One region of the Vibrio sp. R12-SG2-ISO1 genome, then DNA from elsewhere that is predicted to be linked to it. Evidence: predicted binding sites of a transcription regulator. Region 1 holds the regulator's gene; each other region holds the start of a gene.
The links. Region 1 encodes PurR, which represses purine synthesis genes. Its sites were predicted from a motif close to TNANGNAAACGTTTNCNTNA; they were not measured.
Positions count from the first base shown of each region.

Region 2: the regulator PurR is predicted to act here: its motif matches at 2,373-2,392, upstream of purL (phosphoribosylformylglycinamidine synthase).
Region 3: the regulator PurR is predicted to act here: its motif matches at 1,972-1,991, upstream of folD (bifunctional methylenetetrahydrofolate dehydrogenase/methenyltetrahydrofolate cyclohydrolase FolD).

Region 1 covers NZ_JCBDGO010000001.1:388,685-392,966, reverse strand. The annotation lists gene AC6R10_RS01725 (TVP38/TMEM64 family protein) at 1-570, opposite strand, end outside; gene AC6R10_RS01720 (TfoX/Sxy family DNA transformation protein) at 776-1,369, opposite strand; cyclic di-GMP riboswitch class I at 1,574-1,682, opposite strand; gene purR (HTH-type transcriptional repressor PurR) at 1,858-2,862, opposite strand; gene torD (molecular chaperone TorD) at 3,101-3,808, opposite strand; gene torR (two-component system response regulator TorR) at 4,047-4,282, shown strand, end outside.
Region 2 covers NZ_JCBDGO010000008.1:461,527-465,808, forward strand. The annotation lists gene purL (phosphoribosylformylglycinamidine synthase) at 1-2,231, opposite strand, end outside; gene mltF (membrane-bound lytic murein transglycosylase MltF) at 2,603-4,144, shown strand.
Region 3 covers NZ_JCBDGO010000008.1:260,605-264,886, forward strand. The annotation lists gene AC6R10_RS06590 (competence protein CoiA family protein) at 69-803, opposite strand; gene AC6R10_RS06595 (hypothetical protein) at 840-1,541, opposite strand; tRNA gene AC6R10_RS06600 (tRNA-Arg) at 1,781-1,857, opposite strand; gene folD (bifunctional methylenetetrahydrofolate dehydrogenase/methenyltetrahydrofolate cyclohydrolase FolD) at 2,059-2,916, shown strand; gene AC6R10_RS06610 (GGDEF domain-containing protein) at 2,935-4,047, opposite strand; gene AC6R10_RS06615 (lytic murein transglycosylase) at 4,181-4,282, opposite strand, start outside.

The sequences.
Region 1 (4,282 bases):
CAAACTGTCGATTTGCGCTAGCTGAGTCCCGGCGTTGAGGTAGACGGCCGTGCCCGGCAACATACCCAGTTGACTAACCAGATAGAAGCGCGCGATGGTGATGGGCGTAAGACCCATCAAGAGGTTGATCAAAAAGAAAGGGAACACCGGTATAAGGCGCAGTGAGAAGAGATAAAACGCACCATCTTTTTCGACCCCTTGGTTAATTGTCGCGAGCTTATCGCCAAACTTGCTTTGTACCCACTCTTTGAGTAAAAAGCGGCTGCTTAAAAACGCCAAGGTGGCACCTATCGTACTGGCAAAAGAAACGAGCAATAAACTGGTCCAAAAGCCAAACAGCGCAGCGCCAAGCAAGGTGACGACGGCTGCTCCAGGGATCGAGAAGGCGGTGATAGCGACATAGGCGAAGAAGTAACTCAGCGCGGCTAGGGCAAAGTGGGTGTCAATGATTTCAGCCAGCGCTTGCTGCTGAGCTTTGGCGTTATCAAGTGTCAGGTATTGACCAAAGTTTGCGCCTAAAAACACAATCAGAGCGAGCAAACCAATACCTAAAAGCAGTTTCTTGTTCATATGGATCCCTTTGAAAACATCATCATTGATCATTGTTAGATATGAACCAAAAAGCCAGTAAAAAATTTCGCCCTAAGGGGAAAACACGTTGAATTCTATGACTAAGGAATGGAAACGCTGAAAAAGCATCGGCTAAAAACGTCTCAAGCCAGCGGTGTTCGGCTGGCTTGAGAAGGGTATTGGAATTAATGAGCGCTATCGCTGACTAGCTTTGCAGCTGATTCAGGAGCTCGTCGCGTCTTGCTTGAGGGACCACAGACCAGTGCGTGCCTTTAATTGCCCCCTCAAGTGCCCACAGCAGGTCGATGCTGACGTCGGCAGAGTGTGTGGAACGAATCGCTTTATACGCTTCCACTGCGCCCGTCTGCTCCAAACGGGAGACACTGTCGATACCCGCTTTCTTGAGCATTCGCTCGGTCGCTAGACGCAAGTTCGGCAGATCTTTCAGGCGCGTTGGTTTGGCGTTGGTTTGACGCTGCTTGTCTTTGTTGGCCGCCTCTAGTGCAGTGTTTGCCATCGCAATAGTCTGAGCGACATCCTGATCCCAGTCATGGCCAAGGGCGTAGTATTTGGTGACCACAGGGAAACCACGCTTTTTATACACGTATGGCTCGAGTCCCTGAGCATTAAACTGTTGGGCCAACGAGTCGTCGGCGCGTATGTGAAGTTTGTCATTTACCACGAGGGCAAACATGGTGTCATCAGCGAAGATTCCGAATCCACCAAACATTGAGCGAGACTTGATCTTGCCCAATGGTTCAAACAATCGCATTGAGTCTTTTAAAATTGGTTTATCCATGCTGTTATTCTCGGTGTATTACAATACGCCACCAAATTCAGGTCCGAGAGATTAGCAAAAATATGCAGGTTTTGTGTCAGTAGGGTGTCATTCTGGCTCATAAAAGAATAATCCTACTCACGGTGTGAGCGCATAATGCGCGCGCAACGTTTAACTCATTGTATTCTTTGCTTTTGATAAAGAATTACGAAGTGCACATTTGCCATCGGCAACCCCGCTACCAAGCAGTCATCAACGTTGAAATAGTTGAGTGGCTGCAACAGGCCGGAAGCTTTGCGTCCCATCCTTTCGAAATGGTTTGCCCTGTTCGTGGCATTCGTCGAACATAATAAGCATAAATAATTTATGGGCTAAACATCACGTTTTGATGGGTTAAATGTGATCTTAGTTCATAAAATAGAGGGGTGTTACCGAGAGAATAAAGCCCAGCGGATGAGAAGTATTCTCGCTGGGCTAGTCGATGTGATGTGCTGAACTTGTTCGTTGGTCTATTTCACCGTCGCCACGGTATCGCGCTCGACGATTTCTGGGTGCATTTCAAAAATACGTTTTTCATGCTCTTTGTCTTTAATACGTTCGAGCAAAATCTCAAATGCGTTTTTACCCACACGGCGCTTCGGCTGGTGAACCGTCGTTAGCGGTGGTGAAAAGTACTCGGCTAGCTCAATGTTGTCATAACCAATGACCGACATGTCTTCTGGAATACGAATGCCTTTTTGCTGTAAACGGCTCATCAAACCGAGCGCCATCGTATCGTTGAAACAGAATACTGCGGTTGGCTTTTCGTCCATGGCGACGATTTTGTCCGCGGCAAGCACGGCGGTATCGCACTCAAAGTTACCTTCTAAGATCCAATCTTCGTTGACGCTCAAACCCGACTCGTTCATTGCGCGCTTAAAGCCTTGGATGCGCTCTTGGCAGGCCGCTTTTTCAAAATGCCCACTCAAGCAAGCAATGCGCTTGTGGCCGTGATCAATCAGGTATTTTGTTGCGAGGTAGCCGCCTTCTTCCGAGTTGTCGATGATTTTATCGGCTTGTGAGCTTTCCGGGCCCCAATCCATCACCACCTTAGGGATGTCTTTATGACGGTCAAGCATTTCGCTCAACTCTTCGGTCAAATCTGAACACATCACTAAGATGCCATCGACGCGCTTTTCCGCCAGCATGCGAATGTAGTCACGTTGTTTCTCGTAGATGCCGCCAGTGTTACACAAGATCAAGGTGTAGCCTTGACGGTAGCAGTAGCTCTCAACCCCGTCGATCACTTCCGAGAAGAAAAGGTTGGTCGATTGAGTAACCAGCATGCCTATTGTGCGTGTCGAGTTACATTTCAGGCTGCGTGCAACGGCACTTGGGGCATAGTTCAACTCTTGAACCGCTTCCATCACTTTTTCTTGCGTGGCTTCAGCGACAAAGCGTGTTTTGTTGATCACATGGGATACAGTGGTGGTCGAGACACCCGCTAAGCGAGCGACGTCTTTAATCGTGGCCATATGGTTTTGTCCTGTCGATGACTGCCTACTATTCTATGAAAAGTTAAGTCTATAAAAGTAAAGTCTATACAAAGTTTAGAGTATGTAGACAGAAAGTATCAGAAACACAAAAACCGCCCTCAAAAAGCGGTTTGTATTTATTAGTTTTATCGTTTGCGAACCGGATTGTAGTCCGCAACGTCGATTTGGGCAAATAAAAAACCCGCCTTTGGGATCTCGCCACACCTTTTGTATGGGCTTAATCGCTATCGCCTTGCAGGTAGGCTTTATCCAATTGAATGAACGCGCACAATAGCGACGACAGCGCCGCATAGAAGCCGAATGTGTCGAGGCGCTGGCAGCGCTCGGCAAACCTCTCAATCCAAGGGAGTAGATGCTGCTCAATAAAATCGGCTTGCTCTTGGTAGGCGAGATGCGTGTCGCCTGCCGTCTGCTCTGCTGCATGAGCGCCGCGCACAATCAGGTTACCTAAAAAATCCAACTCTATCGCGAGATGATCAGAAGGTTCATTGAGCCCTGAATGCACGGCCACGCCATGTTGTTGGAGCAGAGTGTCCATCTGTTTGGCGGGCTCCCCATTGAGCAGTCCGGATTCATCTAAGTAGACAGAGGCGTAAGGCAACGCGCTGTCTCGGTCGGATTTTAAAAACAGGTCGCAATAGTCGGCTGATAGTTCCAACTGAGCATCTGGCCTGTCTTGCAATCGGTTCAATGTATCGATGAGCCTGTCTGCGGCTACGTTAAGCTCAGGGGTTTGTGCAAGTCCCGTCAGAAAGGTACGTGTGTCCACCGAATGATATTGGGCCAGCTCTTGCTCTGAGAGCTCTTTGGCAAACACGCTCGAAAACCACCAGTAGAGCTCGGCGCGTTGCTCATCAAAGGCGCGCTGCTCTTTTTCGGCGGGAGATAAAGGGTCGGAAATCTGGGCGTTAGGTGTCTCTGGCATGATGGGCTCTCAACTGAATCAGATGCCGTTAAGTCTAACGGATAAAAATGAACAGCGGTCAACCTGATTATGAGAAGAAATGGTCAAATATGGCAATTTGTGAACAGGGCAGCAAAGCTTGCTTTGCATCAATGAATCGCCAACTTTTCACCTCCCAAAGAGGACAAAGATGGAGTTGTGACTAATTATGAATAGAATAAAGCCATTGAATCAGTGTGTGAATAAGTGAGTAGAGCCGATGAGCTACCACATTTTGGTTGTTGAAGATGATGAAGTGACTCGCCGTAAATTGGCGGGCTACTTTCAAACCGAAGGGTATCAGGTGAGCCAAGCTGAGAATGGCGCGCAGATGCGCGACGTACTCAGTAGCAGTCGGGTCGATTTGGTGATGCTGGATATCAATCTGCCCAGCGAAGATGGCTTGATGCTGACGCGTGAACTACGCAGTCAATCGGACATCGGTATTATCTTGGT
Region 2 (4,282 bases), on a different contig from region 1:
GCTGGAGACATCCAGTTCGCTGACAGTTTGATGCGCTTGATATCACCGATATCTGTCGCTGCAATGTTTGTTAGAGACTCACCTACTGCTAGACGTGCTGATGCACCAAAGTCTAGAAGAGCCACTGGTGTGCGCTCACCCATAGACATGGCTTCACCGTGGTAAGAGTCATAGCTTGCTGCGGTTACCGCGCAGTTTGCCACTGGAACCTGCCAAGGACCAACCATCTGGTCACGCGCAACAAGACCAGTTACCGAGCGGTCACCAATAGTGATCAGGAAGGTTTTCTCTGCCACTGTTGGTAGGCGTAGGACGCGATCAACCGCTTCGTTAATTTCGATGCCATCGCGATCAATCGCTGGGCTATCGACTTTAAGCGTTTTCGCATCACGGTGCATCTTCGGCGTTTTACCCAACAAGATGTCCATTGGCATATCAATTGGCGTGTTGTCGAAGTGAGAATCTTCTAGTGTTAGATGACGCTCTTCAGTAGCGACACCCACAACCGCATAAGGCGCACGTTCACGCTTACAGATAGCATCGAATACTTCCATATTCTCTGGCGCCACTGCCATTACGTAACGCTCTTGAGATTCGTTACACCAGATCTCAAGTGGGCTCATGCTCAGCTCGTCGTTTGGTACGTCGCGTAGCTGGAATAAACCACCACGTTCGCCATCATCACACAGCTCTGGTAGTGCATTTGAGATACCGCCTGCGCCCACATCGTGGATAAACGCGATTGGGTTGCTCTCACCAAGCTGCCAACAACGGTCGATCACTTCCTGACAACGACGCTCCATCTCTGGGTTTTCACGCTGTACAGAAGCAAAGTCAAGATCTTCCGCAGACTGACCTGACGCCATTGAAGAGGCCGCACCACCGCCAAGACCAATGTTCATCGCAGGACCACCCAGTACGATGAGTTTTGCACCCACAGGGATCTCTTTCTTCTGAACATGCTCATCACGGATGTTACCCATACCACCAGCAATCATGATTGGCTTGTGGTAACCACGGATCTCTTCACCCGCGTGAGAGGTCACTTTCTCTTCGTAAGTACGGAAGTAACCCAGTAGGTTTGGACGACCAAATTCGTTGTTGAACGCCGCGCCACCGAGAGGGCCTTCTAGCATGATATCAAGGGCGTTGACGATGCGACCTGGCTTACCAAAATCGGTTTCCCATGGCTGTTCAAAACCAGGAATACGTAGGTTAGAGGTAGTAAAACCAACCAGACCAGCTTTAGGCTTACCGCCAATACCCGTTGCGCCTTCGTCACGAATCTCACCACCAGAACCGGTAGACGCACCTGGCCAAGGCGAGATAGCGGTTGGGTGGTTGTGCGTCTCAACCTTCATAAGGATGTGCGCGTCTTCGTGGTGGTAGGTGTATTGACGAGTATCGGGATCTGGGAAGAAACGACCTACTTTTGAACCCGTCATAACCGCTGCGTTGTCTTTGTAAGCAGACAAAACGTGATCAGGTGTCGTTTCAAATGTGTTCTTGATCATCTTAAACAGCGACTTCTCTTGATCAACACCGTCGATCGTCCAGTCTGCGTTAAAGATTTTATGACGACAGTGTTCTGAGTTTGCTTGAGCAAACATCATCAGTTCGATGTCGTTCGGGTTGCGACCCAGTTTAGTGAAGTTTTCTACTAGGTAGTCAATTTCATCTTCCGCCAGTGCCAAGCCCAAGGAAACGTTTGCTTCTTCAAGAGCAAGACGACCGCCCGCAAGAATATCAACGTGAGCAACAGGCTTAGGTTCAGCAACGCTAAACAGTGCAGAGGCAGCATCAAGCTGAGTAAATACGGATTCCATCATGCGGTCATGGATGAGTGCTTTCACCGCATCCACTTGTGCGTCGTTTAACGCTACCGATGATTCAATGTAGTATGCCGTACCACGCTCTAGACGCTTAACGCTTGAAAGGCCACAGTTATGGGCAATGTCGGTGGATTTAGAAGACCAAGGAGAGATGGTGCCCGGACGAGGAGTCACAAGCAACAAAAGACCTTCAGGTGCGTGCTCTTCGATCGTTGGGCCGTAGGTCAACAACTTTTCTAGCTTTGCTAGTTCAGCGTCAGACAGATCTGCGGTAAGGTCAGCAAAGTGCATAAACTCAGCGTAAATACCTGTCACAGGCAGGTCTTGTTCACGACAAAGTTCTACTAGTTTGTTAACACGAAACTCAGAAAGAGCTGGGGAGCCACGCAAAATTCTCATGTGCTTAGGTCTCTTATGCAATTGATTAAGATGATATTGGAATAAATTCAATACGTTATAAAAAACAGATCAAACCTATACCAATCGCACCTCTGCGTTTGCGAGCGCATTATATAGCAATTGGTTTTGTGATGTAACACCAAACGCAACCGTTTGCGTCATTTTTTTCATCGGCGTACCGCCAGCACAATCGCCGCAAAGCCTTTCTTTCCTGTCCCGTCCACAAGCTCACCCTGTACGGAAGAGCATGAGCCATCATGGCCTGTGAACATGATGATTTTTTGAACTCTGCGGCTTCGCCGTCGATAGTTTCTTGCCTTGTGATGACACTTTGATATAAATGCCCTACTGGAAGTATGAGACTCTCTTTAATGAACAAGTATGACTTTAGCCCGCTGAAAGCCTTGTGCGCGCTGCTTTTTTCTGCGCTTTTTTTGACGGGATGCCAAATTGAATCTAAGCCGAAAAGCGAATTAGACCAAATTCGCGAACGTGGAGTGCTTCGCGTTGGCACCCTCAATAACCAGCTCTCCTATTATATTGGTCCTGATGGCCCGGCAGGCCTTGATTACGAAATCGCCCGTGAATTTGCCAACGAGCTTGGTGTGCAATTGGAAATGAAACCGGCCTATCGCATTTCGAGCCTCTACCCAGCGCTGGAAAAGGGTGAGATCGATATTATCGCGGCGGGCCTCAGTCAATCACCTGAGCGCATGAGCCGTTTTCGCCCTGCCCCCGCCTATTATTACGTCAGTCAACAACTGGTGTATCGCAAAGGGCAGTGGCGACCACGAAATCTAGAGCAGTTGATTGAGCGACAGGCCGAGCTCATTGAAGAGAACGACGGCAAGCCCGTTTTAAGTATTGTCAGTGACTCTCACTTCAATAAGACGTTAGGAGAGATTCAAATCGACTACCCGGAGTTTACCTATAAGGTCGACGCCAATGTCGATGTCAATGACCTGCTCAAGCAGGTCTCTGATGGTGAACTGCTATTTACCGTCGCAGACTCAGTCGAGATCTCGCTATCACAGCGGATTTATCCCGATGTGGCACTGGCGTTTGAGCTGACCGAAGATCAGCCCATCTCCTGGTTCTTACGACGCAGCCAAGACGAAAGCCTCTACGCCTTGCTGATCGAGTTCTTTGGTCATCTACAACAATCCGGGCATCTCGCCTCACTGGAAGAGAAATACATCGGCCATATCGACAGCTTTGATTACGTCGATACCCGCGCCTTTATCCGCGCGTTGGATTCCACGCTACCGACGTGGTCGCCACTGTTTAAGAAATACTCCGATGAATTTGATTGGCGATTGGTCGCAGCACTGGCTTATCAAGAATCACACTGGAACCCTCGCGCCAAATCACCAACTGGGGTTCGTGGCATGATGATGCTGACGCTGCCGACGGCCAAAAGTGTAGGTGTGACCAACCGACTCGATCCCGAGCAATCGGTCAGAGGTGGGGTTGAGTACTTGCGGCGCATGGTGGCGCGCATTCCAGACACGATCGAAAGCCACGAGAAAATTTGGTTTGCGTTGGCGTCGTACAATGTCGGCTATGGTCATGTAATGGACGCCCGCCGCCTGACGAAAAAACAAGGCGGCAACCCCGATGCTTGGTCAGATGTCAAAGACAGACTGCCCCTGCTTCGCCTTAAGAAATACTACAGTACCACTCGCTATGGCTACGCGCGGGGTGATGAAGCACGCAACTATGTGGAGAATATTCGTCGCTACTATCAGAGCATTATTGGTCACGTTGAACAGAAGGAGTCCAGCATTGAGGACCTGACCGTTGATGATCTGGTGGTGATCGAACTGCCAGATGAAGAAGAGCCGGAAGGCGAGGCCGTCATCGAACAAGAAATCGAAAGCGCCTCTTCCGCTGACAGCCATCTCGATCAATAATAAGCCGAGCACAGAGCTTAGCGTCGCGAACTCTCGCGCGCTAAGCCCATTTCTATCCTGTGCCTAATCACTCACGTAACATTCTTAAAACGGTAACATTGGACGGTTATAAGAATCGACACCTAGGACAAAGTTTCC
Region 3 (4,282 bases), on a different contig from region 1:
ATTTCCCTTGCATACGAGCATGAGCTCTTTTTATAAGGTTGATGCTGAATCGTATTAACAATAGGGTTTTAGGCTATGTGGCGTCTCGGCGGTACTAGATTGGATTCCTCGACGAGTGAGTTTAGCTTTTCGGTCAACTCTGAATATCTGGCGGTATAGCGAGCATGAGTCACCCAAGATCTTTGCCCAACGTTTAGTACATAGTCCATCACCAGTGATTTAAATGATTCATGCTCTTTATGGTCAAAACTATCGTAAAGGTCTTGCAAGGGCTCTAAATCAATATCCACAATTGAAACGGCACTAAAATTTTCGTTTCCCCCAATCATTGGCCTGCCGTGATAACTAAAGTGGATACCGACCAAATACCCATTTATGTGACAAAGGATATCGAGCTCTGAATAGTGCCCCGAAGGCTCGACTTCAAAATCATCAATCGTTAAATGATGGGCTTGAGTCACATATCCAGAGACGGTGACCTCCCTTCCGTAATCATCTCTCTTTTCTAATTCAAGCTTCCAATCAGGCAACTGTATCTCAAACTGATCCAGCTCCTTTAAACATTGCTTAATCACAAGCCTTGCGACCACACAGAATGAATATTGACACTCTATCGGCTCACCCGTTTCATCTTTCGACTTTTTGTCGTGGGCAAAGTGGTGGATCATTTTATCCGGATTGGGCCCTTTTTTAGCCACAAGGTTTTGTTTGCAACTTGGACAAACACAACCACATGCTCTACCCCGTTGCACCTCACTAATGTCTAGGTATTTATCATCCTTCAAGCCAAACGGTATCAGCATCCCTCTCTTCCCTTCACGTTTATGAATTGTCGGTGGCTAGCGTCGACTTTTCTTCAGTTGGCGAATATCCTTGTCCAACGCATCCATTTTAGGGACTCTCATACGCGCGACCTGTTTCTGTCCGTTTTTCAGAGTAATTTCAACCTCCAAGAGATCTGATTCGTGTTCTGTGTCACCTGTCGAGATCTCCTTCGTTTTACCCCAAAAATACCTGAGGTAGTGAGTTCTAACACTAGCGACACCGTCAAAAGAAAAGCCACCTTTGAGGCAAATCGTAAGGAAGGAGAAAAATTCAGAATCTTTCGTGGTTTTCACTACTTTGCCCCATGAACGCCACAGATCTGTCAGGGCTTGATAGCGACGAAAGTCCCTGCTTTTGGGAGTCGTAACCCGCGTTACTTGTTCATTGGAATCAAAATCCACCTCTGATACGTAGACACCTTGTTGCTGAGCGTGAACTCCCTCTAATGTCTCAGCTATGGTGCTTAATAGGGAGCGTGACCATGCCACTTTGCTTTGAAGTTGCCGCTCTATTTCGTCATAGAAATTGGGATCGGTATTTCTGATACCGTCAAAACCTGACTGTGCTTGTTGCAACACTTTAGATAGGCGCTTAATTGACGCAAGATCGGTGTCACTTGGAATTTGGATTAGTATGTCTTCACACGCTTTCACTTGATGAACATCAAGCCCGATACTCATCAACTCGTCTGCCTGTTTTTGGCTCAACCCTGCCACTGCAAACTCCATGCAACTTGTTACTTAATAGCTCAGTTGTAGAAGGTATCATTTTGTATAGATGAAGCAAGCGATCGGATAGACAAAAAGAGAGTGATGTTTCGAAAAAAACGAAGAGTCGAAAATAGGTGGGGTTTAACAAAAGTTGATAAAAATAGATTTCAGCGGCACCACAGAGGCACCACAGAAAAACGAAAAGCCCGATAACTCATTGAATTATCGGGCTTTTTTCGGATATATGGCACGCCCTGTAGGATTCGAACCTACGACCACATCCTTAGAAGGGACGTGCTCTATCCAGCTGAGCTAAGGGCGCGCTACAGGGACAGGATTATACGAGTTCGAGGTCTTAACACAAGACCTTTTCGTATCATTATGATCTAAGTGACTAAAAAAGGGACATTGGCGGTTGAGGTGTTTAAAAACAACCCGAAGCAAACGTTTGCTTATGGATGTTCATTCAATTATTTGCGACAATGCGCCACAAATTATTCGCCATTGTGATTAAAGGAAAGTCATGACTGCTCAAAATATCGATGGAACACTGATTTCTCAAACCGTCCGTTCCGAAGTGGCGGCTCGTGTGAAAGCGCGCCTAGACGCTGGGTTACGTGCCCCTGGCTTGGCTGTGGTTCTCGTTGGTGAAGATCCGGCGTCTCAAGTGTATGTCGGCAGCAAACGCCGCGCGTGTGAAGAGGTGGGCTTTGTGTCTAAATCGTTCGACCTCCCTGCCACCGCAAGTCAAACTGAGCTGCTTGCACTGATTGACACACTGAACGCAGACGATGAGATTGATGGCATCTTGGTTCAACTTCCGCTACCAGCGGGAATCGACTCTACCGCCGTGCTCGAACACATTCATCCAGAAAAAGACGTCGATGGCTTCCACCCTTACAACGTGGGCCGCCTAGCGCAGCGCATTCCAAAACTGCGCTCTTGTACGCCGAAAGGCATCATCACCCTGCTTGATCGCTACAACATCGATCTTCGTGGCAAACACGCAGTGGTGGTTGGCGCGTCCAACATTGTCGGTCGACCAATGACATTGGAGCTCCTGCTTGCGGGCTGTACCACCACGACTTGTCACCGTTTTACTCAAGATCTAGAAGGTCATGTGCGTCAAGCGGATCTGGTGGTGGTTGCGGTAGGTAAACCTAACTTTATTCCAGGTCACTGGATCAAAGAGGGTGCGGTCGTGGTCGATGTCGGTATCAACCGCTTGGAGTCAGGCAAGTTGGTCGGCGATGTGGAATACGATAAAGCCAAAGAGCGCGCCAGCTTTATTACGCCAGTCCCGGGTGGTGTTGGGCCAATGACGGTGGCGAGCTTGATTGAGAATACAATGCTAGCGTGTGAGCAATTTCATACCAAATAACTAACGCCCTATCCTTCCTCAGAGCAGCGCTTCTTCTCGCGGCTCTGAGGCTGTTTTAGCCACATTAACATTGCCCGACCCTACCTCTTTGGCGAGATACATCGCTCTGTCTGCCACTTTCAAACACTGACTTAAAGTCATCGTCTCATTGTTAAATGAGATACCCGCACTGGCGCCAATCTCGACGTGAATATTTTTCAGTGATTGCAAATGGTGACCATAAAAGAGCGCGACTACTTGCTCTGCCAACGCAACCACTTCTTGCTCCGACTCATAATCGCGCACAAAAATCGCAAACTCGTCACCGCCCAAACGGGCAATGTCGTATTTTTGCAGTCGCTCGCCCAACGCTCGCTGCGCGATGGCTTTTGTTTGCTTGGCAAAATCGTACAACACATTGTCGCCGACATCGTGACCATAACGGTCATTGACCGCTTTAAAGTTATCTAAGTCGAGGTAAATGATCGCGGTGTGCTTGTTCTCATTAAGACGGGTCGCGTGAGACAACACCGACATAAAGCTTGCTCGGTTGGCCAACTGAGTGAGCGAGTCAATGTAAGCCAGTTCTTGAATGCCCTCTTGATCCATTTTCAAAATATAGTCGTCCATTTGACTTTGAAAATAGATCACGATGTGACACATACCTGACATCGCGACCAAGGTTAATACCAAGCGAAACCCTACATGGTATGGGTACGGAAACTGCGTCAAGCCAAAGGCGAAGATCATGGAGGTAAGGACAATATTCAGTACCGACAATCCCACTCCAACACGAAAAGTATTGATAAATATGCCGATGGCAGACAGTGGGTAGACCCACATAATACCTGTACCTTCATACCCTCCGGTAAAAATAAGATACAAACTCAAGGAGTAGATAATAAAAGAGAGCCCAGCAAGACCAAAGCGATGTTGCAGGTTAATCATTTTGATGGTGACGATGCCAACCAAGGAGTAAAAGGCCAACGTTGTGCCCAGTTCAATATCGCTGCGATAAAAACTATAGACAGAGAAGGCCGCAAGGAAGGAGACACCTAAGACAGCGAGCACCCGGATCATCATCATCTGGCGCTGCTGTTTCATTAAGACGACTTCGGATAATTTATCCGCTACAAAGTGGTGTACGTTCATCGCGCTCCAGTCATTGCTACAAAACCAATCACTTATTTAGATAATGCTACATTATTTATTGTCAAACAAATATAGACACCGTCAAGCTAAGCGCGACTGAACGTAGGAGGATTCGTCGTTTTTGTTTACCGCATCACATCACAATTGCATCCGCAAGGTGTGAAACAGCCAGCGCAAAGTAGTAAGACCGGTTCCATTTCATTAGTACGTTATAGTTATTGTAGACCAAATAAAC